3 regions of the Virgibacillus sp. JSM 102003 genome follow, and region 1 is predicted to be linked to each of the others. Evidence: riboswitches for the same ligand, from Rfam matches in the RefSeq annotation. Region 1 holds a riboswitch; each other region holds the start of a gene.
What was found. Region 1 has a riboswitch for thiamine pyrophosphate ahead of thiW (energy coupling factor transporter S component ThiW). Riboswitches for the same ligand answer to the same signal wherever they lie in the genome.
Positions count from the first base shown of each region.

Region 2: it holds a riboswitch for thiamine pyrophosphate, as region 1 does, so the genes downstream of both, ACE1TG_RS16005 (ABC transporter substrate-binding protein) here and thiW (energy coupling factor transporter S component ThiW) in region 1, are expected to answer to the same signal.
Region 3: it holds a riboswitch for thiamine pyrophosphate, as region 1 does, so the genes downstream of both, thiT (energy-coupled thiamine transporter ThiT) here and thiW (energy coupling factor transporter S component ThiW) in region 1, are expected to answer to the same signal.

Region 1 is NZ_JBHFQH010000006.1:17,372-28,422, forward strand. Features, by position in the region: gene ACE1TG_RS08085 (hypothetical protein) at 1-355, opposite strand, end outside; gene ACE1TG_RS08090 (MDR family MFS transporter) at 631-2,115, shown strand; gene ACE1TG_RS08095 (MerR family transcriptional regulator) at 2,626-3,366, shown strand; gene thiE (thiamine phosphate synthase) at 3,475-4,080, opposite strand; gene thiM (hydroxyethylthiazole kinase) at 4,080-4,853, opposite strand; gene thiD (bifunctional hydroxymethylpyrimidine kinase/phosphomethylpyrimidine kinase) at 4,854-5,657, opposite strand; gene tenA (thiaminase II) at 5,654-6,343, opposite strand; TPP riboswitch at 6,410-6,513, opposite strand; gene thiW (energy coupling factor transporter S component ThiW) at 6,515-7,006, opposite strand; TPP riboswitch at 7,094-7,209, opposite strand; gene ACE1TG_RS08125 (DUF1801 domain-containing protein) at 7,298-7,651, opposite strand; gene ACE1TG_RS08130 (aminoglycoside phosphotransferase family protein) at 7,969-8,898, shown strand; gene ACE1TG_RS08135 (S8 family peptidase) at 9,204-10,484, shown strand; gene ACE1TG_RS08140 (DUF4064 domain-containing protein) at 10,765-11,051, shown strand, end outside.
Region 2 is NZ_JBHFQH010000015.1:73,065-84,115, reverse strand. Features, by position in the region: gene ACE1TG_RS16020 (M20 peptidase aminoacylase family protein) at 1-71, opposite strand, end outside; gene ACE1TG_RS16015 (MurR/RpiR family transcriptional regulator) at 89-931, opposite strand; gene mscL (large-conductance mechanosensitive channel protein MscL) at 1,210-1,644, shown strand; TPP riboswitch at 1,699-1,809, shown strand; gene ACE1TG_RS16005 (ABC transporter substrate-binding protein) at 1,938-2,924, shown strand; gene ACE1TG_RS16000 (thiamine-binding protein) at 2,935-3,225, shown strand; gene ACE1TG_RS15995 (ABC transporter permease) at 3,225-3,989, shown strand; gene ACE1TG_RS15990 (ABC transporter ATP-binding protein) at 3,991-4,728, shown strand; gene ACE1TG_RS15985 (TatD family hydrolase) at 4,721-5,497, shown strand; gene ACE1TG_RS15980 (SLOG family protein) at 5,563-6,117, shown strand; gene ACE1TG_RS15975 (NERD domain-containing protein) at 6,336-7,346, shown strand; gene betB (betaine-aldehyde dehydrogenase) at 7,598-9,067, opposite strand; gene ACE1TG_RS15965 (YczE/YyaS/YitT family protein) at 9,435-10,067, shown strand; gene ACE1TG_RS15960 (small acid-soluble spore protein P) at 10,161-10,313, shown strand; gene ACE1TG_RS15955 (SIMPL domain-containing protein) at 10,489-11,051, shown strand, end outside.
Region 3 is NZ_JBHFQH010000016.1:37,708-48,758, forward strand. Features, by position in the region: gene ACE1TG_RS16425 (carbon starvation CstA family protein) at 1-1,180, opposite strand, end outside; gene ACE1TG_RS16430 (helical membrane plugin domain-containing protein) at 1,419-1,889, opposite strand; gene fdhF (formate dehydrogenase subunit alpha) at 1,879-4,830, opposite strand; gene fdhD (formate dehydrogenase accessory sulfurtransferase FdhD) at 4,832-5,650, opposite strand; gene ACE1TG_RS16445 (Glu/Leu/Phe/Val family dehydrogenase) at 6,287-7,666, opposite strand; gene ACE1TG_RS16450 (hypothetical protein) at 7,793-9,214, opposite strand; gene thiT (energy-coupled thiamine transporter ThiT) at 9,509-10,087, opposite strand; TPP riboswitch at 10,183-10,287, opposite strand; gene ACE1TG_RS16460 (N-acetylmuramoyl-L-alanine amidase family protein) at 10,351-11,051, opposite strand, start outside.

The DNA.
Region 1 (11,051 bases):
CTGGGAAAAACCAAAAGGCATCCCGTCTTAGCCAGATATACGTGAACTGGAACAGGCAGCGTCGGATTGCTCCTGGATCAATTGCATAGACGCCGAACTGCTGGGATTGTAAGGTTTGCGGTTGCGAAGGTATAAATGATGGTGGCGGGCTACTAGGTGGACCAGCAGATGGCTGCCCACCCTGAAACCCAGGTGGCCCACCGCCGGTCTGTCCCGGAGGTCCCCCAAATGGTGGTCCTCCTCCTGGGGGACCAAATTGTTGTCCGCCACCAGGAAACCCGGAAAATAATCCGTCCAGCATCCCTTGAAAATTAAATTGCCTTTCATCTCCATATGGTGGTTGATTATGATTCATGTTTTAATGTCCTCCTCTAAAAAGTCCTTCCTTTTAATATATGGGGATACGTCCAATTTTGTATGGGCGACTTACAGTGTTTAATTATAGTGGCGATACAGTAAAATTTGCCCTTGTTAATAAAGCAGAGTAGTGGTAAGATTATCCTGTTATTTTCGAATAAATAAGTTGGAAAGTGGTTTTGCCTCTCTTCAATTCGGTAAATATCTCTGTACTACTTACGCAAGCTAAAAACTAATGCTTGTGTTTTATTTTTTTAAAAGGAGATTTTTTGTATGGATAAGGGTAATCAACCAACCAAATATGAGTATTTAGCTGAGGATCCTAATGTGAAAGTTATGCCTATTATGCTTTCTTTGATCATTGGAGCTTTCTTCGCCATTTTAAATGAGACATTACTTAACATTGCACTGTCAACATTAATGGACGAATTCGGTATTTCTGTAACTACTGTCCAATGGATGGCGACAGGTTTTTTATTAGTAATGGGAGTTGTCACCCCAGTATCGGCAGTATTATTGCAATGGTTTTCGACAAGGCAGTTATTTTTGGGGACGATGGTAATATTTTCGATTGGAACAGTGATTTGTGCTGCCGCTCCCACGTTTCCTGTTCTGCTGGCGGGCAGGTTAATTCAAGCGGTTGGAACTGGGCTGCTTATACCCATCATTTTTAATGTCTTCTTATTAATATTCCCACCATCACGTCGTGGGAAGGTAATGGGCTTTGTCGGCCTTGTTATAATGTTCGCTCCTGCAATTGGGCCAACACTATCAGGCGTAATTGTTGATCATTTGGGCTGGCGTTTTTTATTTATCACAGTAATACCATTTGCACTATTTTCTATAGCGTTTGCCTATCGATATTTGATTAATGTATCAGAAGTTACCAAACCAAAAATAGATATTTTATCACTTGTTTTTTCTACTGTTGGATTTGGTGGTATCGTGTTCGGTTTCAGTTCAGCAGGTGAAGGTGAAACAGGATTTTTAAACCCTGTTGTGTACATCCCAATTGTCTCGGGAGTCGTGGCGCTAATTTCCTTTACAATTAGGCAATTTAAACTAGAAGACCCGTTACTTAATCTGCGAGTATTTAGGTTCCCTATGTATTCTCATGCAATTATCCTATTTTTAATTATAATTATGGCGATGTTTTCTTCTGAGATTATCCTGCCGATGTTTATGCAAGGACCGTTGGGAGTCACACCAGCCACGGCTGGTTTAATCCTGCTGCCTGGTGCAATTCTGAATGGATTGATGTCTCCTGTTATGGGGCATCTATTTGATAAGTTTGGACCCAGATTATTGCTAATACCTGCTTCAGCTGTGTTATGCGGGACGATGTTTATGATGAGTAGGCTGGATATGAATACACCGATATGGATGATTATTGTTGGGTATATCTTACTAATGCTTTCTGTCTCTGCTATGATGATGCCGGCTGAGACAAATGGCTTAAATCAGCTCCCTAAACATTTGTACCCGCATGGTACTGCGGTTATGACGACATTACAGCCTGTTGCAGGTGCAATTGGAGTTTCTGTATTCATCAGTATTATGAGTGCAAGGCAAAACAGTTATCTAACAGATGCTGCTGATCCAGGAAATCCTGTTACAATAAGTGAGTCTATGGTTGCGGGTGTTGAACTTGTATATTTTATAGGATTTGTGTTAGCTGTTGTCGCCTTTATTATGGCGTTGTTTGTATATCGCGCGCAGCCGACGGAATTGGAAAATCTACCATCATCTAATAAGTAATCATAAGCCGCTGTTCATTCGAATGGCGGCTTTGTATGTTTAACAGTGACATAACATTATTGTGATTTCTTTCCATCCTTTATAAGGTGAGTTGTAATCCAAATTCTGTGGAAAAATACTTGAGTGCTATGTAACCGCTGCGGAAATACACTTCGCTTTCCGCGGGCAACGCTTCAGCTTCCTCGGAAGCAAAAATCACTTCTTGCGGGATCTTCAGCTGTTGCTTTTTCCGCAGGAGTCTTCGTGTATTTCCTTCGCTGAGTTTTGCTCACTTTACCAAAAAGGGGTTTAAAACTACTTAAACCAGCAATTGGAATATGCTAGACTCCTGTGGGACAGCGAATCCCAAGAGACCCCACGGAAAGCGAGTAAATTCCGGCTGCGAGGAAAGAGGTCATACTAAGTACTACGAATCGGTTTTCCTTATAAAAAACGAAAAGACTTTTAAATAAATGTTGACTCTAACGTTGCGTGATACTTTATAGTGATAATTGAAGGGAGGCTACAAAGATGAAAGTTAAGGAAGTTTCTGATTTGGTTGGAATTAGTGTGCGCACACTACACCACTATGATGCCATCGGATTGTTATCCCCAGAGGAAACGACCGAATCTGGCTATCGTATTTATTCATACAGTGATCTTGAAGTTTTACAGCAAATTCTATTTTTTAAAGAACTTGGCTTCCCTTTGAAAAAAATAAAAGATATTATCAACAGTCCGTCGTTTGATCGAGAAGAAGCACTTGAACTTCACCGTAAAATGCTCCTTGAGAAACGTAGCCGGATCGATGAAATGATTGCGACGATTGATAAAACCACGCAACACTCAAAAGGAGAAATTAATATGAGTAATAAAGAAAAATTTGCAGGCTTTGATTTCAGCCATAACCCATACGAACAAGAAGCACGTGATCGTTGGGGTGAAAAAGCTGTTGATGAATCCAATGCGAAAATAAATAAGATGTCAAAAGATGAACAAAAAGCAATGGGTGAAGAATTTGATAAAATCTATCAAGAGCTTGCAGCGCTCCGTCATGAATCACCTGAATCTGATGAAGCACAAGCAGGTATTAAGGTATGGTATGACTATTTGAACAAAATCGGAAACTATTCACTTGATGCATTCAAAGGACTTGGGCAAATGTATGTCGATGATGAACGTTTTACCAAGAACATCGATAAGTATGGTCAAGGTTTGTCAGTGTTCATGCGTGATACCATGGCTGTGTATGCTGATAAAAACAAAAAGTAGGTTCTACTACTTTAATCGAACCCCATCATCAAAAGGTGGCATGAAATTTTTATTTATTTTATGCCACCTTTCGAATGTGAAAAACGATAGTATATATGAAGGTAAGGTTTATAACCCTTGAACAGCAGTTTTTACATCATTTGCCTGGATCACAGCCGAAATAACCGCAACACCGTCAGCCCCAGCATTTATTACAGAAGCTGCATTTTGGGTGGTTATTCCACCGATTCCTACAATAGGGATGCTTGGAAATTGGTTTCTTAATGTTTTAATCCAATTCACACCGACTTCTGACTTTGCGTCAGGTTTTGTAGATGTATTAAAAATTGGACCAGCACCAAGATAATCAGCCAGTTGAATCGGACTATTAGAAACTTCGGTTGGATTCGATACAGAAAGGCCAATAATCTTATTAGGAAAGCGCGCACGTAGTTTTTCAACTGAAACATGATCCTGTCCAACATGAATTCCATCGGCTCCTAGAGGTTCAACAAGGTCGATATCATCATTGACGAAAAATGCTATATTATGATGCGCGCAAATATTTCTTAATTTATATCCTAACTCTAATTTATCATTTCCTTTTAATGACCCAACTCCTTTTTCTCGAAATTGGAATGCTGTAACACCGGATTTTATCGATAATTCTAAAATATCAGCTGGATCACGGTCACAATTTTGACTGCCCATTATCAAATATTTTCTTAGATTCATCAATTAACCTTCTCCAGTTTATCAACTTCAAATGATAATGCATCAATAAAATGAGGGAGGAAAGTCCCAGGTCCATTAACTTCTGAATAGTCAGCAGCATATTCCGCCGCCAGTCCGTAAAACTCAACTGCAGTTAACACCTTCTGCTCGATAGGTTCATTTGTGGTTAAACATGCAGTTAGAACGGAACCAAGCAGGCAGCCAGCACCAGTTATTTTCCCAAGAATCGGATGCCCGGAATTGTTCGAAAGATATTCTTTTCCGGAGCAGATAACATCCGTTTCTCCTGTGACAACGGCAGTAGTTTGATAGGTCTCAGCAGCTTTTAAAGCTATCTCCACAGAATTTCCATTACCTACCGATTCGACGCCTTTTGTTTCCCAAGGAATTTCTACGAGGTGTGCAATTTCGCCCGCATTCCCTTTGATGACTGTTGGCTGTACTGAATTTAGAATTTCTTTTACAACTGATGTCCGAAATGGCGTTGCCGCGACACCAACAGGATCAAGAACCACTGGTATTCCTTTTTCATTAGCTGTTTTTCCTGCTGTGATCATTGCTGGAAGTTCTTGCGCTGTTATGGTTCCGATGTTTAAAAGTACACCATCCGCAATGGACGCCATGTCGTTCGCTTCCTCTTCAGCTTTAGCCATGACTGGTGTTCCGCCAAAGGATAACAAGCCATTTGCGGTAAAATTCATCACAACTTGATTTGTCAGATGGTGAATCAACGGACTTTGATCTCTTACTTTTTGAATGATATCTTTATTCATTTACCTCACCCTTTCAATGGGCTTTGCCCAATGGTTTGTCGGTCCACTTCCATGACCAAGTGAAAACGAATGACGGATTGCAGCAGTTACGTAATCCTTTGCTTTTTTAACGGCCACTGGTAAAGAATCTCCTTGGCTTAAGTAGGCTGTAATGGCTGCTGAATAAGTACACCCGGTTCCGTGTGTATTTTTTGTCTCAATTCGTTTGGTTGCAAAAGTGTGTAACGAACTGCCGTCATATAAAAAATCGATTGCTTCACCTTGCAAATGGCCACCTTTAACCAATGACGCACCTGCTCCGAATTCATGAACTATTTGTTTCGCAGCCTTTTTCATGTCGTCTAGTGTTTCAATTTTTGCACCCGTAATATCTTCTGCCTCAGGGATATTTGGTGTTACTAACGATGTCATTGGTAATAGTTTCTTACGTAAGAAATCCCGGGCATTGCTTGCGATTAATGGATCGCCACTTGTTGCGACCATTACCGGATCCATAATGTACGGAATGTTTAAACCGTTAATCTTTTGAGCAATAGCCTGCATCATGTCAACGTTAGCGATCATTCCAGTCTTAAATGCTTGAAAGGGAATATCGGTCACAACGGAATCCAATTGTTGTTCAATCATTTCAACAGGGAGATGGTGCACATTCTGGACACCTGTTGTATTTTGCGCAACAACGGATGTAATGACAGACATTCCGTAAGTCTTCAGTTCCTGAAAGGTTTTTAAGTCTGCTTGTATTCCGGCTCCACCACTGGGATCAGTGCCAGCTATTGTAAGTGTGCATGGAATGCTTTTCATTTGCCAATCACCAACTCGTTTATTGGCCAATCTTCACAAGTATAGGCCATTTCCCAAAAGGCAAGCTCTAATTGGCAGCTTTTACGGAATGCTTCTTTTATCTTTGTCTGCTCATCCCATGAAGCATGTTCAGCAAATTTATCCAAGCGGTTTCGCATTTCCATCACTATCTTGCCAAATCGTTCATCGGCATAAAAGCTTATCCATGGATAAAATGGATGATCCTTTTCTGGATTATATTTGTTCATTAACGCATAGCCTATTTCCAAATATGTCCACGGGCAAGGGAGCAGTGCACCAATGGTTTCAGCTAAACTGCCCATTTGCGCGTGATACATCATATGCTTCATGTAATGATCAGCAGTTGGCGGAAGCGGATGACCTTGGAGCTCCTCGTAGCCAACCCCTATATAGTCGCAAAAGTTATGATGTGGATGGCTTTCACTATTTAAAACAAATTGGATTTGTTCCCCGAAGAAGCGGATGTCCTCGCGCTTATCAGATTTGGAAAGAGCAATTCCATAGATTCGCATAAATGCATTCAAATACTCAAAATCTGCCTTAATATAATGCGCAATTGATTCGTTTGGGACATATTTTTTTCCAATACCATCGACAAATGGATGATTAAATATTGCTTGAAATATATCTTGGTTCTCATCTCTTAATTGTTGTGTGAATGACATAATAAAGCCTCCAATGATTTAGGAAGCTACTAGGGGGAATAAAAGTAGAATACTAGAGGTACAGAATGCGGCCCTCAACTACTTCCCTGCGCAGGCATTATCCAGATCAGGTTCCAAGGGACAAGGAATATTTCCGTTTCTCAGCCAGTACAGCGCCCCTAGTAGTTTTTCCTATATTTTATGTTGAACTAGTCTATCCTGATTAACACGTGAAATAACAAACCAGCCTATCAATGCTCCAGTAACACTGCTAATAAGAAACGACGGTATAAAGAACAAAGCACCAGCTGAACTACCCATTAATAGCTTTGCAAAGGGAACAGCAAAAAGTGCTCCGATGATCCCGGTGCCAATTGCCTCTCCCACAGCAGCCATGGCTTTTCTATGGGTCTTCTGAAACAAGTATCCAGCAAGAAATGCTCCAATCATGCCGCCGGGAAACGCTAGCAATGTACCAAGTCCAAGCATGTTGCGTAGCAGTCCAATCATAAATGCAATACCGACTGCAGGACCGGGCCCAAGTGTCACAGCGGCCATAACATTGACGGCATGCTGGACGGGATAAGCCTTTGCGACGCCTGCTGGAAACCAAAGTAACTGTGCACCTAATGTACCTATTGCCACAAAGACTGCCATTGTCGTAAGTAATCGTGTTCGGTTCAATCAAATCCTCCTTTCCGTGAAAGGGGCGCATACGAAAAAAGCCAGATCCATTAATGGACCTGGCTTGAAATAGCTGATATAAGTAAGTATATCGTCAGTCTACTTCCCTCCGCTGGTATTAACCAGATCAGGTCCGTAAGAGTCAGAAAGCTAAAACGTGCTTTCCTCTCAGCCCTCGATTTTGGGCACCCCTAGTAGTAATTTTAAAAATATTATGTTTTCAATTTAAGGATAACAAAAGAAATCACTTTTGTCATGGTTTATTTCAAGTTCATGAATGTAATGAAAAAGTCATGTTTCTAGATCAATGGCTTCCTGTATTAATGCTGAGAATTTTTGGGGTTGAATCTCATCGAGTTGTTTAACTCTGATATGACGCATTTTTTTGCCAGTTCCTTCAAGCAGGTTATCCTTATCCTTAAGTGTGGCACCGAAGTAGAAACCCAGATTAACATGATTCTTGGCAGTCTGAAGATAGCATACAAGACCATTCTCAATATAGCATGGCTTTCCCCATTTTATTTCTTCAGTTATATTGGGGGACGTTTGGAAAATAACCTCCCGTATTTTTTCGGTAATTTCCTTTGTATGCCCATTTAAATTTTCAATAAATTGATCTACTTCTTTTGTTTGGATTGGTTCCATGCTTTTTGACTCTCCTTTTATATTATTGTTCATATATTACAGTAATAAGCGGACACAGGATACGCTATTTCTGCAAAAAAGTGCTTATTCTGTAATATGCGGCCACCAGATACCTTATTCCACATATATCTAAGGAAAAAGGGCTGTTTTTGTCAAATAAGGGCTTTGGTGTCCGCTAAAAAAATCTTAGACAGTACAACTCGTTATCATGATACTCTTCCTTTGTATATTTTTCACCAAAATGATACTAAATCCCTTTAATTCCAGAGTAATTATATTAAAATTATATCTATACTAAGAATCGGAGGTTGAATTTTTTGGAACAGAATAACGAACATTTGTCGAATCGGATTATTGAATGGGTAGTAGATAATGTTGATTCGAGTGCAGTGGTGGAATCGGTTAGTCGACTGAAAGGAAGTACCTCATCCACATTACATAGCATCACGCTAAAGGTGGATAAATCGGTGAAACGGTATGTTGTCAGGCAGTTTGATAATAAGGAATGGCTTGCAGAAGAACCGGATTTGGTATTGCATGAAAAAGAGAGTTTACTTATGGCTGCTAAAACAGGTATTACGACCCCTCAAGTAGTTGCCTACGATGAAACAGGCGAAAAATGTGGAATTCCTGTGATTCTCATGACGAAACTTGAAGGTGCTGTAGAATTAAAACCTGCCAATATGGATGAGTGGTTAACTGGATTGGCGAAGGGGCTTGTGAAAATTCATGCAGTTGAAGCGAGTGACTTTCCATATCAGCATTATAGCTACAATGACATATCTACGTTTGAAGTGCCAAGCTGGTCAAAGGAGCCGAAAACATGGGAAAGTGCTATTAATATCTTAAGAGGGCCTCGACCAAAAACGACAGATTGTTTCATTCACCGAGACTATCATCCAGCCAATGTATTATGGAATGAAGGTTTAGTTAGTGGAGTGGTAGATTGGGTGAATGGCTGCAGAGGCCCTCGCGGAGTCGATGTTGGGCATTGCAGAGTGAACCTGGCCATGCTATATGGAGTGGAAACAGCAGATGGTTTTCTAAAAGAATATCAGCAACAGGCAGGTTCGGATTTTACCTATAATCGGTATTGGGATTTGCTATCTTTAACTGATATATTGATTGGTTCTCCTGAAGTATATCCTGGATGGGAAGCATTTGGTGTATCAGGATTAACAAATGAAATGATGAAAGAAAGATTGGATAAATACGTTGTGAGTCTGTTAAAAAATCAAGGTAGTTGAGATATCTTGTAAAAAAGAGTCCATTTCATTCTTATTAATTGTCATACTACAATTTATGCATAAAACTGATTTTCTCAATTTACTGGAATTGTGGTGGGAAAATTATAGGGAATCTATTTTAGATTGATTTAAAAGTATGATAGATGGTATAAAGGAAAGTTTAAAAAGAAAAATAGTAGGTTAACTTCACATTTCGCTAGTTAACTGCCTTTTTCACCATTTTCTGTACAAATTCATTAATACCTCTCTTAGTAAATTACGTATTATATCGTGTCACGTAAATAGTAAGAGAGGATGAATTTATTATGCTAGGTTTTTCTATTATTCAAATGGTTCGACGAATGGGACATAAATTTGATAAAGACTTACGACGACAGCTAATTCAATTTTATCACCCTTTTCGGTCAGTTCCATGTTTCTTACATCGACCTTTAGAATATGTAAGGAAAAAGGCAAAAAGGTTACCTGTAATTATTGAGTTTGAGACAGAAACGTTTGAGGATGGCATTCATGATGTGAAAAGTGCTAAGTGTCCTCATCTTCATCAATTTCCTTCCATATCATGTTGCTCCACCAAAATATCAATTGAAAAAATAGTATATTTAACGGAAAATTGTAATCACATCAAAAAGCTTTATTATGATAAAAAAGTAACTACTTTACTAGATAAAGCCACACCTTCTATTAAATCTGATCAATTGAAGCAGTCTGGTTTTACTGGAAAAGGTGTCAACATTGCAGTTATCGATACGGGAATACACCCACACAATGATCTTGTTGGAAGAATTGTTGCTTTTAAAGATTTTGTTAATAATAATACAGACCCATACGATGATAATGGACATGGTACTCATTGTGCAGGAGATGCGGCAGGTAATGGAATTTTATCTAATGGAGATTATCAAGGACCAGCACCAGAGTCACACCTGATTGGTGTAAAAGTATTAAATAAGATGGGTTCTGGTTCATTGTCTACAGTAATAGCCGGGGTAGATTGGTGTATTCAAAATAAATCGCAATTTAGTATTGATGTACTTTCGTTATCCCTTGGGTCACCTGCAGAACAATCTGCAGAAGAGGATCCTGTTGTAAAAGCAGTTGAAGCGGCGTGGGATAATGGAATGGTTGTTTGTGTGGCTGCTGGAAACTCAGGGCCTTCTGCAGAAACAATCGGGACTCCTGGAACTAGCCCTAAAGTAATTACAGTAGGAGCTGCCAACGATAAAAATGCGGTAAATCGTTCTGACGATTTGGTAGCAGATTTCTCAAGTCGAGGTCCCACTATTGACGGTTTGATGAAGCCGGATTTAATAACGCCCGGTGTTAATATTATCTCTCTGCGATCACCCGGATCTTTTCTTGATAAAATTAACGCAGAATCACGAGTCGGTACTAACTATTTTTCTTTATCAGGTACCTCAATGGCTACACCAATCTGTGCAGGTTTAGTTGCACAATTACTCCAAAAAGAACCTAATCTGTCTCCTGACCAAGTTAAGGAAAAGCTTATTAATGCATGTGTAGATTTAGGACAATCCCCCAATGTTCAGGGTCATGGCTATCTTAACGCTGCTAATTTAATATAATAGGCGCTGAAACGTACAAGCCAACTTTTTATTGTTGGCTTATTTATTTAGTAGATAAGACTTAATAAGTGCAACTAAAGATTTCGCCATTAAGGCTTGGCGATATCTAGGTTTTCTAAATTTGATTTAGTTTATGGTGAGTTCTAGCAGAAAAATGTTATCATAAAATTTAGAATGTCTAATGTAATATGGTAAGGTAGTACATGAAACAGGTAATTTAGAATATTTCATTCAAATTATCGCATAGAATAAGTGAAGTTAAAAATGGGGAGGGTTTGTCATGAATCGGACAGGGGAAATTGTCCTAACGATCGTTGGTGCATTAATCTATATGCTGTTTGCTGGGTTAGGCATATTTACAGCATGGCTATTTAACAATGAGCAAATTTTGAATGAGGCTTCGGATGAAATGATGCAACAACCTGGAATGGGAACGGGTGATATGCAGGCTATGCTGGAAGTCCTTCAAGGTGGAGGTCTGGTGCTAGCGATTGTATCCATCATTGCGTTAGTATTAGGTATTATTTCAATCATATTGGTAAAAGGCGATAAGAAACCGAAAGCAGC
Region 2 (11,051 bases), on a different contig from region 1:
TCCGGATGTTCATGCAGGTGGGAGAAAATTTTTTGAAGCTGTGGTCTTATTGTTTCTATTGTTGGCTTCATGGATATACTCCTTTAAATTAATTTGCAAAAAATTTACTTGCTTCTATTCCATCAAATCGTTCTGCGCGTTGCTGAAACAACTTCGGCGCCCGTATTGTGATTGCTGCAACAATACTATTCATCAGTGAAAACACGGCAGGTACCAAATCAAGTGTCGATAGTTCCTCTAATCGAATTGCCAATGTTATATCGGAATACTCGGTAATGGGCGAATAAGGGTTATCGGTAAAAGCAATAATTGTCGCCCCTTGTTTTTTGGCCAATTCAGCCAGTCTTATCGTGTTAATCCCATACCTATGGAATGAAAAAGCAACAAATACACTATTTTCATGTAATTCACTTAGTTGTACCAAAATATCGTCATCAGGTGAATGCTGTCGTACATTGCCAACCACAATATTTAAGGCATATGCAAACCAGCTTGCTAAAGCGTAGGATGATCGGACACCTGCAATATAGATATTCTCAGCAGATAACAGCTTCGTAACGGTTTGGTCTAAATCCGTTTCCGACATTTGCTCGATTACAGTCTGAATTGTACGTATATCATTGAACATTAGGTTTTTAACAGTATTATCTTCTGAATGACTGGATACCTTTCTGTTTCTGAAATCAGACAGACTGCTTTTTTCAAAAAAACGCTGCTGGTATGTCTGCTGTAAAGATTTATAGCCATCATATCCCAACGTGCGTGCAAAACGGATGATAGTAGTTTCACTAACACCAATTTTTCTGCCAGCTTCCTGAGCAGAATTCATTGCGAAAATAGATGGATCACTATAAATATAAGATGCTATTTTTTTAAAGCTTTTTGAAAAGTTCGCTTGATGTTCCTTAATTTTTTTGTACAGATTTTCCATGTAAATTCCCCGTGTAGTTTGTCATCTGTTAAAGTGAAGGAATTACTTTTTCTTTTAATAAAGAAAAAGTAATTCCTTTATTATAAGTAACATACCATAATAGTAGAATTTACTCAATATGTAATCTTGGGAATTATTAAAAAATTCAGCGTGTGTGAATAAAAAGTCCCGACCAAGATAGATGACTATGAATGTACTTAGTTATAACTGATTAAAGTGCTAAACATCTGTACTCATACATAAAATTAGTACAAGCCTGATAATAGGGGTGCGTACTTTTGTGGTCAGATTTTAAAACATTCGCATTAAAAGGAAACGTCCTGGACTTAGCTGTTGCTGTTATTATCGGAACAGCCTTTGGAAAAATAGTAACGTCACTTGTAGAAAATATCATGATGCCACTAGCAGGGATCTTAGTAAGCGGTGTTGATTTCACAAATTTAAAATATACGGTAAGAAAAGCAGATGTATTGTATGGCGAGTTCATCCAGTCGGTTTTTGATTTTATCGTTATCGCGGTGTCCATCTTCATTTTCATTCGCATCATAGCAAAGTTCAGAGGTGAGAAGGATCCGGAAAAAGAATCAAAGCCTGATGAAAAAACTGAGTTGCTCAAAGAGATACGTGACCTTTTGAAAAAAGAGGATAAGCTAACACCTAAACAGAAAAAGAAGGTCACGATTAATATTTCATCACAGTCGAAGAAAAGATAAAACTTGAAAAATACAGTAAGCTGTGGCATAGTGAATTTGATAGTTTAATTGAATAATAAGTTGTAGGGGGACCAGTGTATGCTGGTTGAGATTGTATCCGTTAGATGCTGACCCTTGGAACCTGATTTGGTTGAGACCAGCGTAGGGAACAAAGTAAAACAATAGTAATATTGTTCGTAATGCGCTCAGGGACTAACCTGGCGTTATTTTTTTTGGTCTTATAAGAGATTCCTTTCGTTTCCAACACCAATCATACTTCCAGAAGTGAACAAAAAGAGAAAGGGAGATGAGAAATGAAAAAATGGTTGTTCGTAGTATTAATAGCCGTTTTACTAACAGCATGTAATAACGATGCAGGGGGAACTGACGAAAAAAGGCAGGAGACAGAACAAACAAAAGTAGTGCTCGATTGGACCCCCAATACGAATCATACAGGTCTTTATGTTGCCCAGGAAAAAGGATATTTTGACGATGAAGGGTTGGATGTAGAAATTATGATGCCGGGTGAGGCTGGTTCTGATCAGCTTGTAGCATCAGGCAAGGCTGACTTCGGAGTCAGTGCACAGGAAGCTGTTACAGAGGCACGTATTCAGGATATTCCAATCGTATCGATTGCAGCGGTTATCCAGCATAATACATCCGGATTCGCTTCACCAAAAGACAAACAAATTACATCACCAGCAGATTTTGAAGGAAAAACATATGGCGGATGGGGAGCACCGGTTGAAAAAGCAGTTCTATCTTCACTTATGAAGCAGGAAAATGCCGATGTTGAGAAAGTCGATATTGTCAATATGGGCAATACAGATTTCTTCACAGCAGTGAAGCGGGATATTGATTTTGCGTGGATTTACTATGGCTGGACTGGAGTCGAAGCAGAAATGCGCGGGGAGGAATTAAATATGATTTATTTAACCGATTACTCCAAAAAGCTTGATTATTATACACCTGTCCTTACAACGAATGAAAAAATGATTGCAGACAATCCGGAAAAAGCTGAGAAATTTTTAGCAGCGGTTTCAAAAGGGTATAAGTTTGCAATCGATAATCCAGGTGAAGCAGCAGAAATCCTCAGCGCTGCTGTTCCAGATCTTGACCCGGAACTTGTTAAGAAAAGTCAGGAATGGTTATCACCAAAATATCAGGATGACGCAGACAAGTGGGGAGTTCAAAAGCAAGAGGTATGGAAGAATTATTCCAGCTGGATGTATGATAATGGACTTCTAGAAGAAGAATTGAAAGCTGAAGATGCATTTACCAACGAATTTTTACCAGAATAGGAGTGGGAATATGAATAATTCATTAGTAAGTATACAAATTATCCCAAAAACAAACAATGGGGAAGATGTCATTCCATATGTTGACGCTGCAATAGAGGTGATCGAGAAAGCTGGAGTGAAATATGAGGTCCATCCACTGGAAACTACAATGGAAGGGAAGCTAAACGAGCTATTAGCAGTTATTGAAAAAATGAACGAAAGAATGGTTGAGCTTGGAAGTTCCAGCATTATATCGCAAGTGAAAATCCTTTATAATCCGAGTGGGGCATCAATGGATCAATTGACGGAGAAGTATCGTTGATGAAAAAGTTTATGAAAAAAGGGTGGAAACCTGTTGCGGTTCTCCTCCTTTTATTCATTATATGGGAGGGCGCAAGTAATTTATTCAAGATACCTGGATGGCTGTTGCCGGCGCCTTCGCAAATTTTACAAACAGGTGTTGAAGGCTGGGCATCTTATCAGCATCACATCTTCTCAACCGTTCAATTAACGATTATTGGATTTTTAATTGGCAGCAGTGTGGGCATTCTGATTGCGATTAGTCTGCATCTTATACCACAGCTTCGAGAAGCGTTGTATCCATTAATCATTATTTCGCAAAATATACCAATAATTGTTCTGGCACCACTGCTCGTTATATGGTTTGGCTTTGGCATGCTACCTAAGATTATTGTGATTACACTAGTCTGCTTTTTTCCTATCGCGGTGTCAGCCTTGGATGGATTCAGACAAACGGACCATGATTTGAAACATTATATGCAAATGGCTGGAGCAAATAAGAAACAGATATTCTGGAAACTGGAATGGCCAAATGCGTTGCCATACGTATTTGCCGGGCTGAAAATCTCCGCAACGTATAGTGTCATGGGAGCCGTTATATCGGAATGGCTCGGTGCGAGTAACGGGATCGGCGTTTATATGACATTAGCATCGTCTTCATTCAGGACCGATCGTGTTTTCGTATCTATTTTTCTTGTAATGGTTCTTAGTTTATTATTTTTTGCAATTATTATTTTGGTCGAAAAAAGCCTAATCAGATGGAAGCCAAAAGGAGAAGGAAATTGATATGGGCAATCTAGCTGTGAAAGATATAACAAAATCATACGGAGACCATCATATTTTGCAGGGTGTTGATTTCACCGTTAATGACGGAGAGTTTGTTTCCATTTTAGGCCCATCCGGGAGCGGGAAAAGTACATTATTTCATTTGATTGGCGGAATTCGTTTGCCTAATTCAGGGGAAATTTACCTGGAGGATAAACAGATAAATGGTCAAAAGGGGTCAATCAGCTATACACCGCAGTCTCCGTCACTCATGCCTTGGCGCACAGTACTGAAAAATGTCCTGCTTGGTGGCGAGATCGTCGGTAAATATGATGAAAAAAGGGCGCTTGCATTAATTGAGCGTGCTGGGTTGCAAGGGTATGAAAATGCGTATCCACATGAACTGTCAGGCGGAATGAAACAACGTGTTGCGTTCGTGCGAAGCTTGCTAAGTCCGCAGCCACTTATTTGTCTGGATGAGCCCTTTTCCGCACTGGATGAATTTACCCGCCTGGAAATGCAGAAATGGCTCATGTCCATTTGGCAGGAAAATAAACGGTCAATCCTGTTTGTCACACATAATATTGATGAAGCAATTTTTCTGTCCGATCGGGTTATTGTCCTGTCCCAAAAACCATCAACTGTCAAAAAAGAGTTTACAATTCCGTTTGAGAGGCCGCGTTATGAAGATATTCTGTTGACAGAGGAATTTTTAGACTGGAAAAAAGCAATCTATCAGGAGTTGAGTGAAGATGTCTGATAGAATAATCGATTCGCATATTCACTTGGATATGTATAGCCAGAAAGAGCGGCAGCGAGTTCTAAGTGGGCTGGAGTTGGCTAAGGTGGACACACTAATTTGTGTGTCGAACCATTTGAAGTCGTCCAAGGAAACTCTGCGTTTGGCTCATGAAGACAGCCGTATTAAGTCAGCATTTGGCTTTCATCCGGAACAGTCGCTGCCTGCTGATTACGAGACTGCTGAACTTCTATCGTTTATTGAGCAAAATCAGCAAGAAATGATTGCTATTGGGGAGGTTGGATTGCCTTATTACTTGCGGCAAGATAATAAAGGAGTATCAATAGACGCCTATGTTGAACTACTGGAAATATTTATCCGAAAAGCTGCAGCACTCGACAAACCGATAATTCTCCACGCAATATATGAAGGTGCTCCAATTGTGTGCGATTTACTGGAAAAGTATTCTGTAACTGATGCGCATTTTCATTGGTTCAAGGGAGATTCAAAGACGATAGAGCGTATGGCGAAAAATGGATACTCTTTATCGGTGACACCTGATGTAGTATATGAAAAGGAAATTCAGGATTTAGTCAGCGCCTATCCGTTATCCCGTGTGATGGTGGAAACAGATGGTCCATGGCCATTTGACGGAGTTTTTAAAGGGAAAATGACACACCCTGGAATGATCCATAAGAGTATCGAAAAAATTTCTGAGCTGAGGAATGTTTCGGTCGAGAGTGCGTATAGTCAGATTTATGATAATACATGTCGCTTTTATAAACTGTGAGAAATTTCACGGAAAAATGTTATTATAAAATAGGTAAGTTTATAGGCTGGGAGTGACAGACACCAATGAAGGTATTAGCAGTTACAGGATACAAACCGATGGAATTGAATATATTTAAGCCGGATGACCAGCGTGTTTCTTTTGTTAAAGCAGCAATCGAAAAGCGACTAATTGGCTTTATTGAAGAAGGGCTTGAGTGGGTAATTATTTCTGGTCAAATGGGAGTCGAATTATGGGCTGGTGAAGTGGTTCTCGATTTAAAAGAACGGTATAATATTAAACTCGCAATCATTCCCCCTTTTGAGAATCAGGAAAGTCGCTGGCCAGAGCCAATCCAGCAAGTCTATCAAGAGTTAACAATGACTGCCGACTTTTATCAGCCCCTATATAAAGGGGACTATAAAGGCGCATTTCAATTCAAAGCGAAGAATAAATGGCTGGTGGACAAAAGTGATGCATGCCTCATCCTATTAGATGATGAATATCCGGGCAGCAATCGGTTTTTTCATGAAGAAGCAAGTCAGAGCGGAGAAGAATACCCGATTTTTGTAATCACCCCAAGCGACCTCGAGGATATCGTAGAAGAATTGCGCATGACTGACTCGGATTATTGGGAGTGACAGAGTAGAATTAGTGATAAAAGTGCTAAATCCCGAAGTTCACATAGTTTCCGCTGAAGTTCACAGGAAAAGTGCCGAAGTTCACAAGTAGGTTGCTCGAAGTTCACAATTAAAACGCCGAAGTTCATATATATTTATTAAAAAAGAAGGACTTTTCACGAATAAAGTCGAATATAGAACATTGCAATTAAAAACTAAATAAGAAAGGCAGTGTCTCATTGTTTGTAAAACCCTTTGAAGTCCCCAAACATATCCTTCAAGCAGAAGCATTAGATACAAGGACACCAGTAGATCATATCCAAAAAGAAACAATAAACAAAAAGGCTAGGAATCTCCGCACAGGATATAACGGCGAAAAATCAATGGAATTTTTTCTAAGCTTTTTGCCAGAAGACGAGTTTATCATCTTTCATTACCTTAGAATCCCCGACAAGCAAGGTCACTTCCAAATAGATATCCTTCTTCTATCCCTTAAATTTTTTCTCATTGTTGAAGTGAAAAATATATATGATAATATGCACTTCGATGGAATGGGTCAAGCATATCGCAATAATAACGATGAGATAGAAGTTTTCACTAATCCTGTAGATCAGGTCAATTTACAGCATAGGAGATTTCTTGACTACCTCCGCAAATATGACTTACCTCCGATACCCATTGAAAAAATTGTAGTTTACAGCCGCGACGATACCTTTCTGAAAAATATTACCAATAATAAGACCATTAATGAAATTGTGATGCATAAAGAAAAAGTACTTCCTAGAATTGAGGAGTTTTCCGAAATGTACCAGACTCCTAGCTTTTCCGAAGATCAGTTGATAGAAATTACGTTTAAGTTATTAGAGGAACATGAACCTGAGGAATACAATGGTATGAAAAAATTCGATGTTACGCCTAAAGATTTTGTGAAAGGTGTTTTTTGCCCGAAATGTGGTGCAGTTCCTATGCTCTGGAGGGGTGGGAAATGGCGGTGTACTGATTGTGGCTGCACGTCACGGAATGCCCACCGGTCAGTGTTGGCAGATTTTGCATTGTTAGTGGGTGATTATATAAATAATCGTCAGGCACGAGAGTTTTTACAGGTTGGGTCTGAGTACTCAGTTAAACGAATATTACAACAGGAGCATTTTGATCAAATTGGTGAAAAAAGTGGGAGAAAGTACAGGTTAGACGCTGAAAAACTACTAAATCCCGAAGTTCACAAGAAAAGCGCCGAAGTTCACAACTAATTCGCTGTAGTTCACAAATAGGTTGCTCGAAGTTCACAACTAATTCGCCGTAATTCACACTTATCGCTCGCTTAACAGCTCACCGCACAATCAAAAATGCAACTTGGCGTCACGCCAAGTTGCATTCTCATCAATATTATACTGTTTTTTCTACTTGTCCGAAGCAACGTTTGTAAATCGATAGGTCACCTAGATTACTGACAGTTTGTGGATCTGTTATTACTTCTTTAGATAGACGTTCTAGTATAACCTTAGAACCAGTTCATAGACTCCGGTTTTAAGTTGTGGAAAATGTGCTTGGTTTCCTGATATTCATCAAGGCCTGGTTTGCCTAGCTCGCGGCCAATTCCGGATTGTTTAAATCCACCCCATGGTGCGTGTGGGAAGTATAAGTTGAATTCGTTAATCCAAACTGTTCCCATGCGCATTTTAGCAACAGCGCGTTCAGCCTTAGCGATGTCTTTTGTCCAAACACCACCGGCAAGCCCGTAAATAGAATCATTTGCCAGGTTAATAGCTTCTTTTTCTGTAGTGAATTTTTCCACTGTGATGACAGGACCGAATCCTTCTTCTTGTACGACACTCATATCTGTTGTACAGTCAGTTATAACCGTTGGCAGATAGAAGAAACCGTCCTGCAGCTTAGGATCTTCAGGGCGTTCGCCGCCAACTGCAATAGTTGCGCCTTCTTTTTTTCCTTTTTCTACATAATTAATTACTTTATTTAAATGTTCTTCTGAAATGAGTGGTCCCATTTGTGTTGTTTCGTCAAAGCCATTGCCTAGTGTAATGTTTTTTACGCGATCAACTAGGGCACTAACGAATTCATCGTGAATGCTTTCTTCAATAATCAATCGTGTTCCTGCTGAGCAAATTTGACCTGCATGGAAAAATACGGCATTCATTGCCTGATCGACAGCTGTTTCAAAATCAGCATCGGCAAAAACGACATTTGGGTTTTTACCGCCAAGCTCAAGCGCGATCTTTTTCACGTTTACGCTTGCCGCTTGCATTATTTTTTTCCCGGTTTCAATTCCGCCTGTAAACGAAATCAAATCAACGTCAGTGTTGGCCGATAACTCAGCACCTACCGTGTTTCCAGCTCCAAGTACCAAGTTTGCTACACCGCTAGGGACGCCAGCTTCTTCTATTAATTCAAACACTTTTATGGAAGTAAGTGGTGTAATCTCACTAGGCTTCATGATCAGTGTATTGCCTGCTGCCAATGCTGGAGCGAGTTTCCAAGATGCCTGTAATAGTGGATAATTCCATGGTGTAATTTGTCCGCATACACCAACAGGTTCCCGGACTACTTTACTCACTGAATTTGGAATAGGGGAGTCAATAATTTCTCCTCCATCTTTATCAGCGGCCTCGGCATAATAGCGGAATACACCAGCAATATCATCCATATCACCGCGGCTTTCTTCCATTGTTTTACCAGTATCAAGTGACTCCAGTTCTGCTAATTCCTCTCTGTCACGTGCAATAAAATCGGCAATCTTGTATACGATTTGTCCGCGTTCAGTTGCTGGTGTCGACGACCAAACACCTTGATCAAAAGCTTTTCTTGCAGCAGTGATAGCAGCTTTTGCATCTGTTTCATCACTCTCTGTTACTTGTGCAATAACTTCTTGATTAAATGGATTAATAATATTTCTAACTTTATTTGAGTTGGAATGTACCCATTTCCCATCAATAAATTGTTTTTTAATGGTCAAAGTAGCCCCTCCTTATATATTTTGTTAAGTTTATTAAGAAAAAATTTAACATTTCTAACAAAATAAATGTATCATGCACATATTTTTTTGTCAAAAAGAAGAAATTATACATTATATTCAGAACTACCAATACAGACTAAATCGTAAATTCATTTTTTATTAAAATTTGATATATGTAAACAGAAAAGCCAAGTTTGAAGCTGGCTTCCTTTTTGGCATTTCGTCCTGAAATAAGTTGCTATCAAGCCTTACAAGCAAAATAATTCAGCTGAAAAAAGCGGATAGAATATGTTACACTTTGAGTCTGGGATTGGGACTGTCACTTCTCATATCTTGTCGGTTAATTTTTAATAAAGGAGTGATTATCATGCGGTTAATCCGTTCTGGAGTTCATTTTTACCTAATGGGCATTATTATTTTAACACTTGGAATAGCACTTACAATCCAATCAGCATTAGGAGCATCGCCGTTTGATGCACTTCTTGTAGGATTACACAGGACATTCGGATTAACAATTGGAAGCTGGGAAATCGTAGTCGGCTTATCAATGGTACTTTGTAATGCAATAGCGGAGAAAAAAAGACCGGAGTATTTTGCCATCGTAACATCACTTGCCACAGGTATTGGGATTGACACCTGGTTATTTTTATTGGGAGATTGGATTGTTCCAGTTACATGGATCGGCCAGTCAATTACTTTAGGAATTGGCATTATTTTAATTGGATTGGGAGTTGCGTTCTATTTGCAATCTGACATTGCTCCAAATCCAATGGATCGTTCCATGTTGATTGTTTCAAATCTGACCGGCTGGAAAGTTACGTATTCACGGGTATTAATAAGCGTGGGTCTCGTTATATTAGCATTCTTCTTTAATGGTGCGATTGGAATTGGAACACTGGTTAACGCACTTATATCAGGCGTACTCATCAGTTTCTTCTTACCATATGTGAAGGGACTGAAATTTCACGGACGGAGGCATGGGAAAAATATTGCTTCCTAAAGTGTAAATTAGCTTGTTGTAAAAAGGCTAAATTGTATAAATTGCAATTCCTCTTCAAAAACTATCCATGTACATGTAAAGGAGGAATTGAAAATGGGTGGAAAACCAAAAGGTCCAAAACAGCAGGAGCAGCCAAATTTGCCCAAGAGTCCAAAGCAGCCTTACGGAGAACCGTTAGAAGGATCGCATAAAGTAAAACAAAAAAATCATTCACGGCAAAAGCATAATCCTCATCATGACATGTAGATTTTCTAGGTCAATAACACCTTAAATCAGGCACTGGTTTAAGGTGTTATTTTTTACTGCATAAGCGCAACTATATCTTTATTTTTCTAACCTTTGGTACATGTAAATCGAATAATCAGCATATTATCTAAAGAGATTACTTGTGAAGGGCGGAATGTATATGTACCATCGAGTGATGACTGTTACTGGAATATCAAATTTGTCTGTCGAGCCGAATGTCATTGAGGTTCAATTGGAAGTGGTCACTGAGGGTATGTCGTTAAGTCAGGTGCAACAGGAGAACGCCGACACCATGAATCAAGTTATTCAGGCATTATTACAGTTAGGGATAGCGAGGGAAAATATCCAGACAACTGCTTACACTATTAACCCGAAGTATGATTATGTTGATGGCACTCAAGTCTTCAGAGGGTACGAGGTGACGAATGCAATAACAGTAAAAATCAAGGACATCGACCAGGCTGGAAATGTCATTGATGTTGCTGTGCAAAATGGTATCAACAGAGTTTCAAATATACAGTTTACAGTTGAAAATAAGGATGTATATTACAAGCAAGCGCTTAGTTCCGCGTTAAAGGATGCATACGCAAAAGCACAAACACTTGCTAACACAATGCAAATTGGCATAGCACCTTATCCAATCAAAATTATTGAAAAAATAAGCGAAGCGCCAATTACCTATAAAGCTTATGCCACAATGGAAGCTTCTACACCAATCGAACCGGGGCAGATAGTTAT
Region 3 (11,051 bases), on a different contig from region 1:
CCAGTTGTCCAGCACCTTGAACAAACACATTAAGTCCTGCACCGCCTGCTGCTGTGAAGCTGCTGTACGTTGCCAGGAATTCGTCGGTACTGGAGAAGAATGTCACAACAGCTATGATTGAAATTAATGCTAATGCGCCTTCACCTACAGCACCCAAATACCCAACAAATCTTGCATCTGTTTCGTTATTTAATTGTTTACTGGAAGTACCGCTCGACACTAAACCGTGAAAGCCTGATATGGCACCACATGCAATCGTGATAAATAATAGCGGGAACCAAGATACGTCTGTATTTGTATGCGTTAATGGTGCTGTAATTTCCGGATTCGAAAATAGTAAGCCCAAATACAGAATTGCAAGTCCTACAATTAGCTGATGTGAATTAATGAAGTCCCGCGGCTGCAGTAACTTCCAAACAGGTAATGTAGAAGCGATATATACGTATATCATAAGTATAATGATCCAGATGAAAAATGCTGTTGAAACCGCACCAAGACCAAATAGTCCTGCAGAACCTTCACCGCCCATATACTGTACTAAATCGATTTGCATAAAATCGACTCTGCTTGCTATTACTGCAGTGAGATACATAACTGCCAAAGCCAGCAACGATGGTACAAGCATTTTTTGTTTGCGTTTATATACCGCAACACCTATCCATATTGCTAATGGAATTTGAATAAATACCGGAACAACACTGGCCGGGAACGAAATAAACAAGTTAGCAATTACCCATGCAAATACTGCATTAACCATTAAGACCAGTATAAGAATAATAAATAAAAACAAGATCTTTGCTCGTTGTCCTATAAGTTTATTTGCAAGTGTTCCAATCGATTGACCTTTGTTACGAACAGATAATACAAGTGTTCCAAAGTCGTGCACGCCTGCAGCAAACACTGTCCCAAGAACTACCCATAGAATCGCTGGGAGCCACCCCCAATAAACTGCAATAGCTGGTCCAACAATTGGTGCTGCTCCCGCAACTGAAGTAAAATGATGCCCCCACAAAACAAATTTATTCGTAGGCACAAAATCCACACCATCTTTATACTGATGTGCAGGTGTTACATAGTTGGGATCTAACTTGAAAATCTTTTCTGCAACAAATTTTGAATAATAACGATAACCCAATGCGAAAACAAGTATCCCGATTACCGCAACCAAAATACTACTCACCTTTTCAACCTCCCCCAAGTTATTTGGTCTGTCTTTTGTGAACTTTGAGACATACCTAGTAAAATCTATGTGTAAACGATAATAAATAGTACAACTCCATCTTACTGAATAAATATTCATTAATGCAAATTTTTTGAATCGAAAACGTATTCTTACTTATTTTACATTTCAGAACCTAATAAACCTCTTATAAGATTGCCTCAAAAGTTGCTTCTAGCACCTTTGAGGCTCACGTACTTTATTCTCGTCCCATCCCACGCAAAAACTGCAACAGCATCGTAACACTCCTATTGATTTCCGGATCCTTCAATGCCTTTAAAAGGTCCATATATGATGTCTTATCTGAATCCTCAGATGTACTTGCTACTTCCATTCCACGATTAAGCCTATCAGCAAAATATTGAATTTCATCCACTTTAAGGTCACCAATAAACAAGAATAATTTGCTCAGGTTTTCCAGTGTTCCTGAATATTGCGGTTTATTTAACTCACCCATCACATTTTCCAATGCATCCTCTTTATGTTTTACCAAGGCATTTACTGTATCCAACGAGCCACTTTTATTAAGCGTTGCCAAAAAATCAATTCCTTTTAAAATTGCCTCTTTGTTTTCGCTTACCGCCTGAGAGACTTCGTCAAGGTTCCGCTCTTTCGTGGTTTCTTCTGGGATTTCCATTCGCTTAATATTGGTTATTGGATTAGACATCATGCTTCACCTGGCTTCCTGGGAAAATATAGTCATCACGAGTCCATTTATCCTCTACCTTCACACTAATCTGCGGTTGCGGATTTCCTCGCCTGTAGTTATTTGGTGGCAAGGGACTTTTCCCTTTTTTCTTTATAACATCCATTTTTACAGCTATCTCCTTGTAAGAAGGAGTGTTCGTATCCTTATCCACATTGTTGTCAGTTAAATAATTGACAGCTAATTTCCCATTATCATTTAATGGCAGGTACAGTTCTTTACCGCGTACACGATCTGTAATGTGAGCAATTCCGGTTGCTTCCCCAGCTTCCGAAGTCAGCTTAACTTCTGCGCCTTCTTTAATTCCCCGTTCTTCAGCTAATTCAGGTGAAATTTCAATAAACGCATTTGGCATTTTACTTGTAATCCCTATTGATTTATATGTCATATTACCCTCATGAAAATGTTCCAGTACTCTGCCATTATTCACATGCAAATCATATTTTTCATTTGTATCATATTTTAATTCATATTTGAGTGGGTACAATCTTGCTTTATGATCATCAAACGGGAAACCGTCAGTATATAACAGCGGTGTATCGGTCCCATCCGCTTCAACTGGCCATTGAAGGCTATTATAGTCTGTTAATCTAGTATAACTTACCCCAGCAAATAATGGTGCAAGTGTTGCAGCCTCATCCATAATTTCTGAAGGGTTTGCGTAATCCCATCCGTATCCTAATCTGTTTGCAATGTCCATAATAATTTGCCAATCCGGACGGGAGTCTCCCACAGGATCCAGCGCTTTATACAAGCGTTGAATACGTCTTTCTGTGTTCGTGAAGGTTCCTTCTTTTTCAAGACTTGGAACAGCTGGTAAAATAACATCGGCATATTCTGCTGTCTTCGTTAAAAATAAATCCTGAATAACAAAGAAATCGAGTTTTTCAAATGCAGCGGTAACATAATTAATGTTTGCATCAACTATCCCAGTATCCTCTCCCAGCACATATAAAGCGTTCAAACTCCCTTCATGGATAGCCTTAATCATTTCATGGTTATCTTTTCCAGGTTCGCTTGGAATCTCTGCACCCCAGGCATCCTCATAGCGCCCGCGAACATCATCATCTGCAACCAGTTCATATCCAGGGAAGAAGTTCGGCATACTACCAAAGTCACTGCATCCTTGGACATTATTATGACCCCGTAATGGATATGCCCCTGTACCGTTTCGCATATAGTTTCCGGTGATTAATAACAGATTTGAGATTGCTGTACTCGTATCACTGCCAAGCTGATGCTGGGTTACTCCCATAGCCCAGCAAATTGCAAGTTTATCAACACTGACAATCTGTTCCGCAATTTCTATTAATTCCTTTTTGGATATACCTGTTAATTGTTCAGCATATTCCAGCGTAAACTTTTGCAAAGATTCCTTATACGCCTCAAATCCATTCACCCATTTATCAATAAACGTACGATTTTCTAGGCCTTGATCGATAATATATTTTGTCACCGCAGACAGCCAAACTAGATCTGTTCCACTTTTAGGCTGAAAAAACCTATCAGCACGCTGCCCCATTTCATGTTTTCGTAAATCAAATACATACAGCTTTTGACCAAATAATTTTTGTGAACGCTTTATACGCGAACCAAGCACGGGATGTGATTCGGTAGTGTTAGAACCTATTGTTATAACCATTTCCGCCTTACCAATATCATCAATTGAACCTGAGTCCCCTCCATGTCCTACTGTTCGAAAAAGACCTTTTGTAGCCGGTGCCTGACAATAGCGTGAGCAGTTATCGATATTGTTTGTTCCAATTACCTGTCTTGCCAGTTTTTGCATCAAATAAGACTCTTCATTTGTTGCTTTAGATGAAGAAATAAATCCAAGTGCATCTGCACCATTACCTTCCTTAATCTCTGAAAAACGCTTCACAACATAATCCAGTGCTTCATCCCATTCTACTTCCACAAAAGATTCACCATCACGAATTAATGGCTTTGTCAGTCGTTCATCCGAATTCACATAATCCCATCCGAATTTCCCTTTAATACAAGTAGAAATCCCATTTGCGGGTGAATCTTGCTGTGGTTCTACTTTTAGTACTTTACGATCCTTTGTCCAAACATCAAATGTGCATCCGACACCGCAGTATGTACAAACAGTCTTCGTCTTTTCGATCCTTTCTTCCCGCATAGACGCTTCCGTGTCAGATACCGCAAATAGAGGTCCATATCCTGGTTCTGCCTTTTTCGTTAAATCAATCATGGACCGTAAAAGTCCAGGGCTATGATCAGTCATATATCCCGCTTCGCCAACCATTGATGTTTCCATTAAAGCATTACACGGACATACAGTGACACATTGTCCACATCCCACACAAGATGATTGATCAATAGGTACATCGTTATCCCAGACAACGCGAGGCTTCTCTCGCTTCCAATCAATTAATAGTGTTTCATTGACCTGGATATCCTGGCATACTTCAACACATCTCCCGCACAATATACACTGGTCTGGATCATATCGGTAGAACGGACTTGAATCATCAATTTCATATGGTTTTGGCTCAAACGGTCTTGACTGATACTCCAACCCAAATTCTGCAACCGTATTATGAATTTCGCATGAGCCATTGTTATAGTCACAGACAGTACAATACAACTCATGCTTTTCTAGTATTCTGTCGAGAGCTTCCTTTTGAGCTGCATTCACAGGCTCAATTGTTGTATTCACTTCCATACCAGGTGTGACTGTTGTTCCACATGCACGAACAATCTCATCGTCAACCTTTACCATACACGTATCACAAGTTTGCACAGGTCCCAACGACTCGTTGTAACAAATTTGTGGCACAAATTCGCCTGTTGTGTTAATCAAATCCAATAGATTCTGGTTATGTTCTGCTAGGTATTCTTCTCCATTTAGCTTAATTACAATATGATCCTTATTTTGCACATTATCGCCTCCCCAAAAAATGTATATTCTGCTCTGTGTTGCCATAAACTCTGTTTTCATGAGTATATACATTCAGACTAGTGTCACGAGCGAAACCAACAGCAGTAATTTGCAAATCATCAGCAAGCTTCAATGCAAGATCTGTTGGTGCTGACTTGGCTACCAATAGCCCTGCACCGATTTTGGAAACTTTTAATACTACCTCAGACGAAATTCTCCCACTGAACAAAATACATTTATTTTTCAGGGTTAGACGATTTCGCAATATATAGCCATACAGTTTATCAAGCGCATTATGACGTCCAATATCAATATAAGAAGCTATAATTTTATCACCAGATGCCAATGCTGCCTGATGTACACCTCCTGTTCTATCGAATACTTCTGACCTGGAGTCAAATTCCTTCATTAATTGATAGATTTGCTCAGAAGAAATTTTTGTATTAGACATGATAGTTTTAGCAGTTTTTACATCCTGTTTTAAATAGAATTCCCTGCTCTTCCCACAGCATGAGCCAATCCATCTTTCCGTTCGTTCAGGAATTGAAACTGGGATTGACAAATCAACATATGCAAAGCCCTTAACTTCATCAATTGATAGATTTTCCACTTGATCAACTGAACGGATAAGTCCCTCAGATGCCAGATACCCAAACGTCATTTCATAGATATCACTTGGTGTGCAAACAATTGTGGCATACTGCTCTCCATTAATCGTTATTGTAATAGGGGCTTCTTTGGCAATCTCATCCTCTTCTGTTGCTTTTAAATGCTGATTATACTTCGTTGTCTTCCATAACGACAGGGTTTTATCATTCACTTTTAATACCCCTCCTTGTATCCGCTTACATTTTCTTCTTTAATAATAATTACCCCATTCAAATTACGTTTAAAACAGCTTAACTTAATTACTGAATATTATAACATATTCAGTAGTATAAAAAGACATTCCGTATGAACCGATGTAGTTCAATTTTGAGTAAGGGCGATGAATTGCAGCTTCAGGATATTCCGAATAGTTCTTAACTGCTAATAAAAGCAGTTCAATTAAGGAAACAAGTTCAGTTTTTGACTGAGAAGGCAAAAAAACTATTTAGGAGTATAAAACGCATAAGTTTGTGACTTAAACTGGAAGGATTCTCGGAATTAGGATCCGCCAAACAGTCGACGTGAATCCTCATTCCGTTAAATAGCAGAAAACGTGCTATCGGAAGGGTGAGACGGATCCTCGTTCCGCTATATGCAGAAAATCAGCTAAATTTGAGGTAAAAATGGTAAATAGCGGAACGAGGATCCGCCTCCAAGCCAAAAACGAGGGTTTTCAAGGAAATAACGGAATGAGGATCCGTCAAATCAGTAAACCGGACCTCATTCCGTTAATAAAAGGGTTCTTCAACAATAGGGGCAAGACATATGCTAATTATTCTTTCTCTCCCAAAACTAAACTGCTTAATTTCTAATATAGTTTACCTTGCTTATATAGAATTGTTGATATTTTCATTACAGCATGAATATAACAGTTCTGCCGCAACGGAAACGGATCCCCAAAAAATTGTGGAAAGATTGTATCAAACGTTTGCTGCATTTTATCAAATAAACGCTTAAAGATTTCTTCTTCACTGAAAAATTGCGTTTCTCGGCCTTGCAGCCATTCAAAATAAGAAACGATGACACCACCAGCATTTGCTAAGATATCAGGAACAATAATGACACCTTTTTCACTCAGGTATTTATCTGCTCCACTGGTTACTGGTGCGTTTGCTCCTTCCACTACGATACTTGCCTTTATGTCTTTCATGTTTTCCTGATGCACCTGATCTTCCAGGGCAGCCAAAAATAATACATCAACATCCAGACCTAATACGTCATCACGATCCTTAATGGTAGCTTTCACATCAGCTTCTTTTAACTGTTCTTCATCAACTGGAAGATCCCCACCACTATTGGAAGTGAATTTAACAAGGCCCGGAATATCCAAACCATCGGAATTATATAGCGTTACATTCCGATCACTAACTGAAACAATTTTATTATTCAAATGTTTGCATTGAAAAGCCTCAAGTGCGGCAACAGAGCCAACATTACCAAACCCTTGTACTGCCATTGTCAGTGTTTTATCCATATGTTTTAAAGCTGTTTTTGCAAAAACATTCTCGCGTTCTGAGAGCCACTTTTCCTGATTCTTAACAAAGTTATGGATCATGTAGCGAAATGCGAAATAAACACCTTTACCAGTTGCTTCCCTCCGTCCTAATGACCCACCATTCTCTACACTTTTGCCAGTAAAGCTGCCACGATATGGGCTTCCAGGACGAATACTTTTATATTCACCCATCATCCAGTCCATTTCACGGTCACCTGTACCAACATCTGGTGCTGGAATATCTTTATCAGGTCCAAGAATTTCACCAAAATACTGTACATATTTTTTACAAATCATATATAATTCTTTGACACTATAGTCTCTCGGGTTAATAACAACTCCGCCTTTTCCACCACCAAACGGTACCTCATGAAGCGCATTCTTTAGTGTCATGAGTGATGCAAGGTTAATCACTTCATCTTCATTAACAGATTCATGAAAACGAATACCACCCTTATATGGACCAAGAATATTATTATGCTGAACCCGAAAAGAAGGCACACGTGTTACCTTTCCATTTTCGAGTGCAATTCGTAAAAAGGATTTGTTTACATGGTTAGGAGTGGATAAGATAGATACCAACGACGTAAATGCCTTCTCACGTGTTTTGTCCGTCAGTTCTGGTAAAAAGGATTTATCATCCAATAAAGCTTCTAGCGACTCCTGAACAATTTTTGTGGTACTGTTTGCCATATTGAAAACCTCCATCAGTAGTAAATTTTTCCTAATTTATTAAAGTGTATCAAACAAATATACGATAAACTAATAATACTGTTCTACTTGGAGGATTTACTTGTTTATATACAATTATTCAATTCCTTATAAAATTAAAACAGCAAAGACGGTAGAAATGATTAAACCAAGAATAACCGGAACAAAGTTTTTCCGGACCAAATCCATAACTGAAACGCCACAAAATCCAGCAATCGCAATCATAGAGGACCAAGCAACAATTGTACCTCCACCGGTCCAAATTGAACCCATTTGGCCAATGGCTGCGAGTGTTCCAGAGTCAATAGCCGAACTTTCTAGAGAAGCAGCAAGAGCTCCAGTCAGTGGCAAACCTGAGAACCCTGATCCATCCAGCCCAGTAATAATACCAATAATCAATACACTAAATGCTGCAAATAACGCACTTTGCGGTAAAAAGGCCTGTGAGGATTGTACAAGGTCAAACAGTAATCCGGGCGCTTTTTCACCCACACCTAGAATACTTCCGGAGAAGTCTGCACTGCCAAGGAAGAAGAACCCTGCAATTGGAATAACCGGACCCATTGCCTTAAAAGCAAATACAAAGCCATCTGTAATATGGTTACTAATATAATCAAGTGCATGGTGTCGACCAAAGGCGACCGTAGATAATAACAATAAGATTACAGCAACGCCACCAATAAATGCAGCACCATCCCCACCTTCAAAACCACTCATTCGTCCTGATAAAAGTTTTGTATACATCATGTAGATTACTACTGTCAAAAGGGCAATGGGAACAAGTACTGCAAATACTTTACTCCACGTATTCAGATGTGTTGAATGTGCTTGATTCGTTGACTCCTGAGTTGCCTGTAATGCCTCCAGCTCTTTTTCATTCAGTTCACTGCTTTTTGAGCGGATTGTTTTTCGATAAAAGAGATATGCTAACCCTATTGCAACTGCGCCAGTAATAACAGATAGGATTAATGCCTTATCAGCAACCAAACCAACATCGATTCCGGCTGATTTTGCTGATAGCCCTGGAGCAACCTGAACAATATAATCAGAAGATAACGCCATTCCCTGTCCAGCCAGCGCAACAGCAACTGCTGCAGTTAACGCTGGGAGTCCCGAGCGGATGGCTGCGGGTACCAGCAATGCACAAATAAGCGGTACTGCCGGTGTCGGCCAGAAAAAGAGCGAAATTACATAGGTGACAGCGATTAATACAAAAAATGAAACATGGCCATTTATCATTACTTTTTGGATTGGCTGGATCATTCTTCGATCGGCACCCAAATCACGTAATGAATGAAGTAATGCCATCATAAAAGTAATGATCAGAAATATACTGAACAGTTCTTTTGCTGCAACAAGATTGGCATTAAATATGGCGGTAAAACCGTCGATTAAACTCCCGTTATAAACCCAGGCAATCACAAATGTCCCAAGTAACGAAGGAAGCACAACACCTCTTCTGAAAATCATTGTGAAAATAATTATTAGTGTAAATATACCGTATAGCCAATGCGATATAGTTAGCTCCACCGATAACACTTCCTTTCTTAAGTGTGCTATAGCCTATGCACACTGAAAGAAAGCGGTGAGAGTTTATTCCAATGTTAGTTGCCTATTTTGATTCCTTTTCATTAGCACATTCATTGCAAAGTAGCTTTCCATTTTGTTGAACACCGTCAAAAAAACCATCCTTGCAATATACGTTTTGTCCACATGACTGGCACTGTCCGATTAATTCTTTCATAATAATCACCTCTGCCTTAAGTATAAAAAAATAGCCCTTATATTACAAAGGACTATTTTCTGTGAACGGATTTTATTAATTTACGATGCAGTTTGCATTAATGTTTTTGGTTGTTTGTAGAACAATAGAAAAACAATAATTGTACAGATGATAAAGGATGGCAGCATGTAAGATCCACTGTACAGTAACGAATATAACCAGACTGGCTGGCCTTCTGGTGCATATTGCCCAAAGAACACGATACCGGCTGTAAAATGTGCCAAAAAGCGTAGTGCTGACCCTATAAAAACACCTGACATAATTAGGAAGAAGCTTATCTTCGCTTTTCCTTCCTTGACAGCATGTTGAACTGGTTTAACAAATATTCCTGCCATACCAATTAAAGTGAAAGCAACAATATAATCAAGAAATCCCTGGACAGGTGTTAAAATTATTGGTCCGGACATTACGACCTGCATGACTCCTAGCAGGAAGCCAGCCACCAGACCACCTTTCAATCCCCAACGGAAAGCCATAATGAATATGGGAATCATAGCAAAAGAAACAGATCCACCCTGTGGCCAAATAGAAAACTTTAAAAAAGGAATTATATCCAACAGTAATGCCATGGCAGCAAATATTGCCACCTCAATCATAAATAACGTGCGCTTTGAACTCATTTTAGATTACCTCCCCCTTTGAATAAATACAAAAAAAGCAATGCCAAGGGGAAGCTTCCTGATGGGGAATCCGCTCACAACATTGCTTTTTATTCCATCAAAAAAGCCACCATCCCTACGTTAGTACTAACTAACAGGTTCTAAGGGTAAGAACTAGTATCACGTTCACTCTCAGCCAAACGGCTCCCCCTGTAGGCTTCTATTATTCTGCTTTTTTCATTACATTTATTATAACGTATCGATTTACAATTGACAACGGTTTCTTATTTAGCTGAAACAATAGCTCCTGTATTTGGATGCGCATATATTTGAACCTTGCCAAAATCCCGGGTTTGAATAAGGTAGACATGTGCCTGCGGGCTGCCAATAACTTTATACGTTAATCCACCAAATTTATCAGGGCGTAAAAAACCTTTTTCATTACCTTTAACCGGCGTTGCATCTATTGGATAAACTCGCCAGCTTAAAGCTTCCGGTGGCAGACTTAAGTATTTAGTAAGTGTTTCACTAACTCCATTACCTTTATAGGAAAATCCACTAAACGTGCAAAATGCCCTTACAACAGATTCAGCTAACTCCTGCCAATGATCCTTTACCTGGTCAACATCATCACCTCGTGAATCGGCAAAACCATACTCAATTATGTTTGTTACAACTTTTCCCGTGTCACGATTCATATAATAAAAGTCGCGTGCACGGTCATTTGGCAGTGTTCTTGTAAAAATCCTGCGTATATTTTGACCTGCATGCTTTAATTCAAAAGCTATCTCTTCGGCCATATCCTCTCCACCATAGATAGAATGAATAATCTCGCCACCATCCCCTCCACCAGCATTGATATGATTTGAATGACAATACCTTGCACCACTATCCCGAACAATCTTAGTTCTTTCTGCCGGTGATAAGGTGACATCCTTCTGCCGTGTAATAGCAACCGGAATTCCTAACTGCTCATACCGTTGAT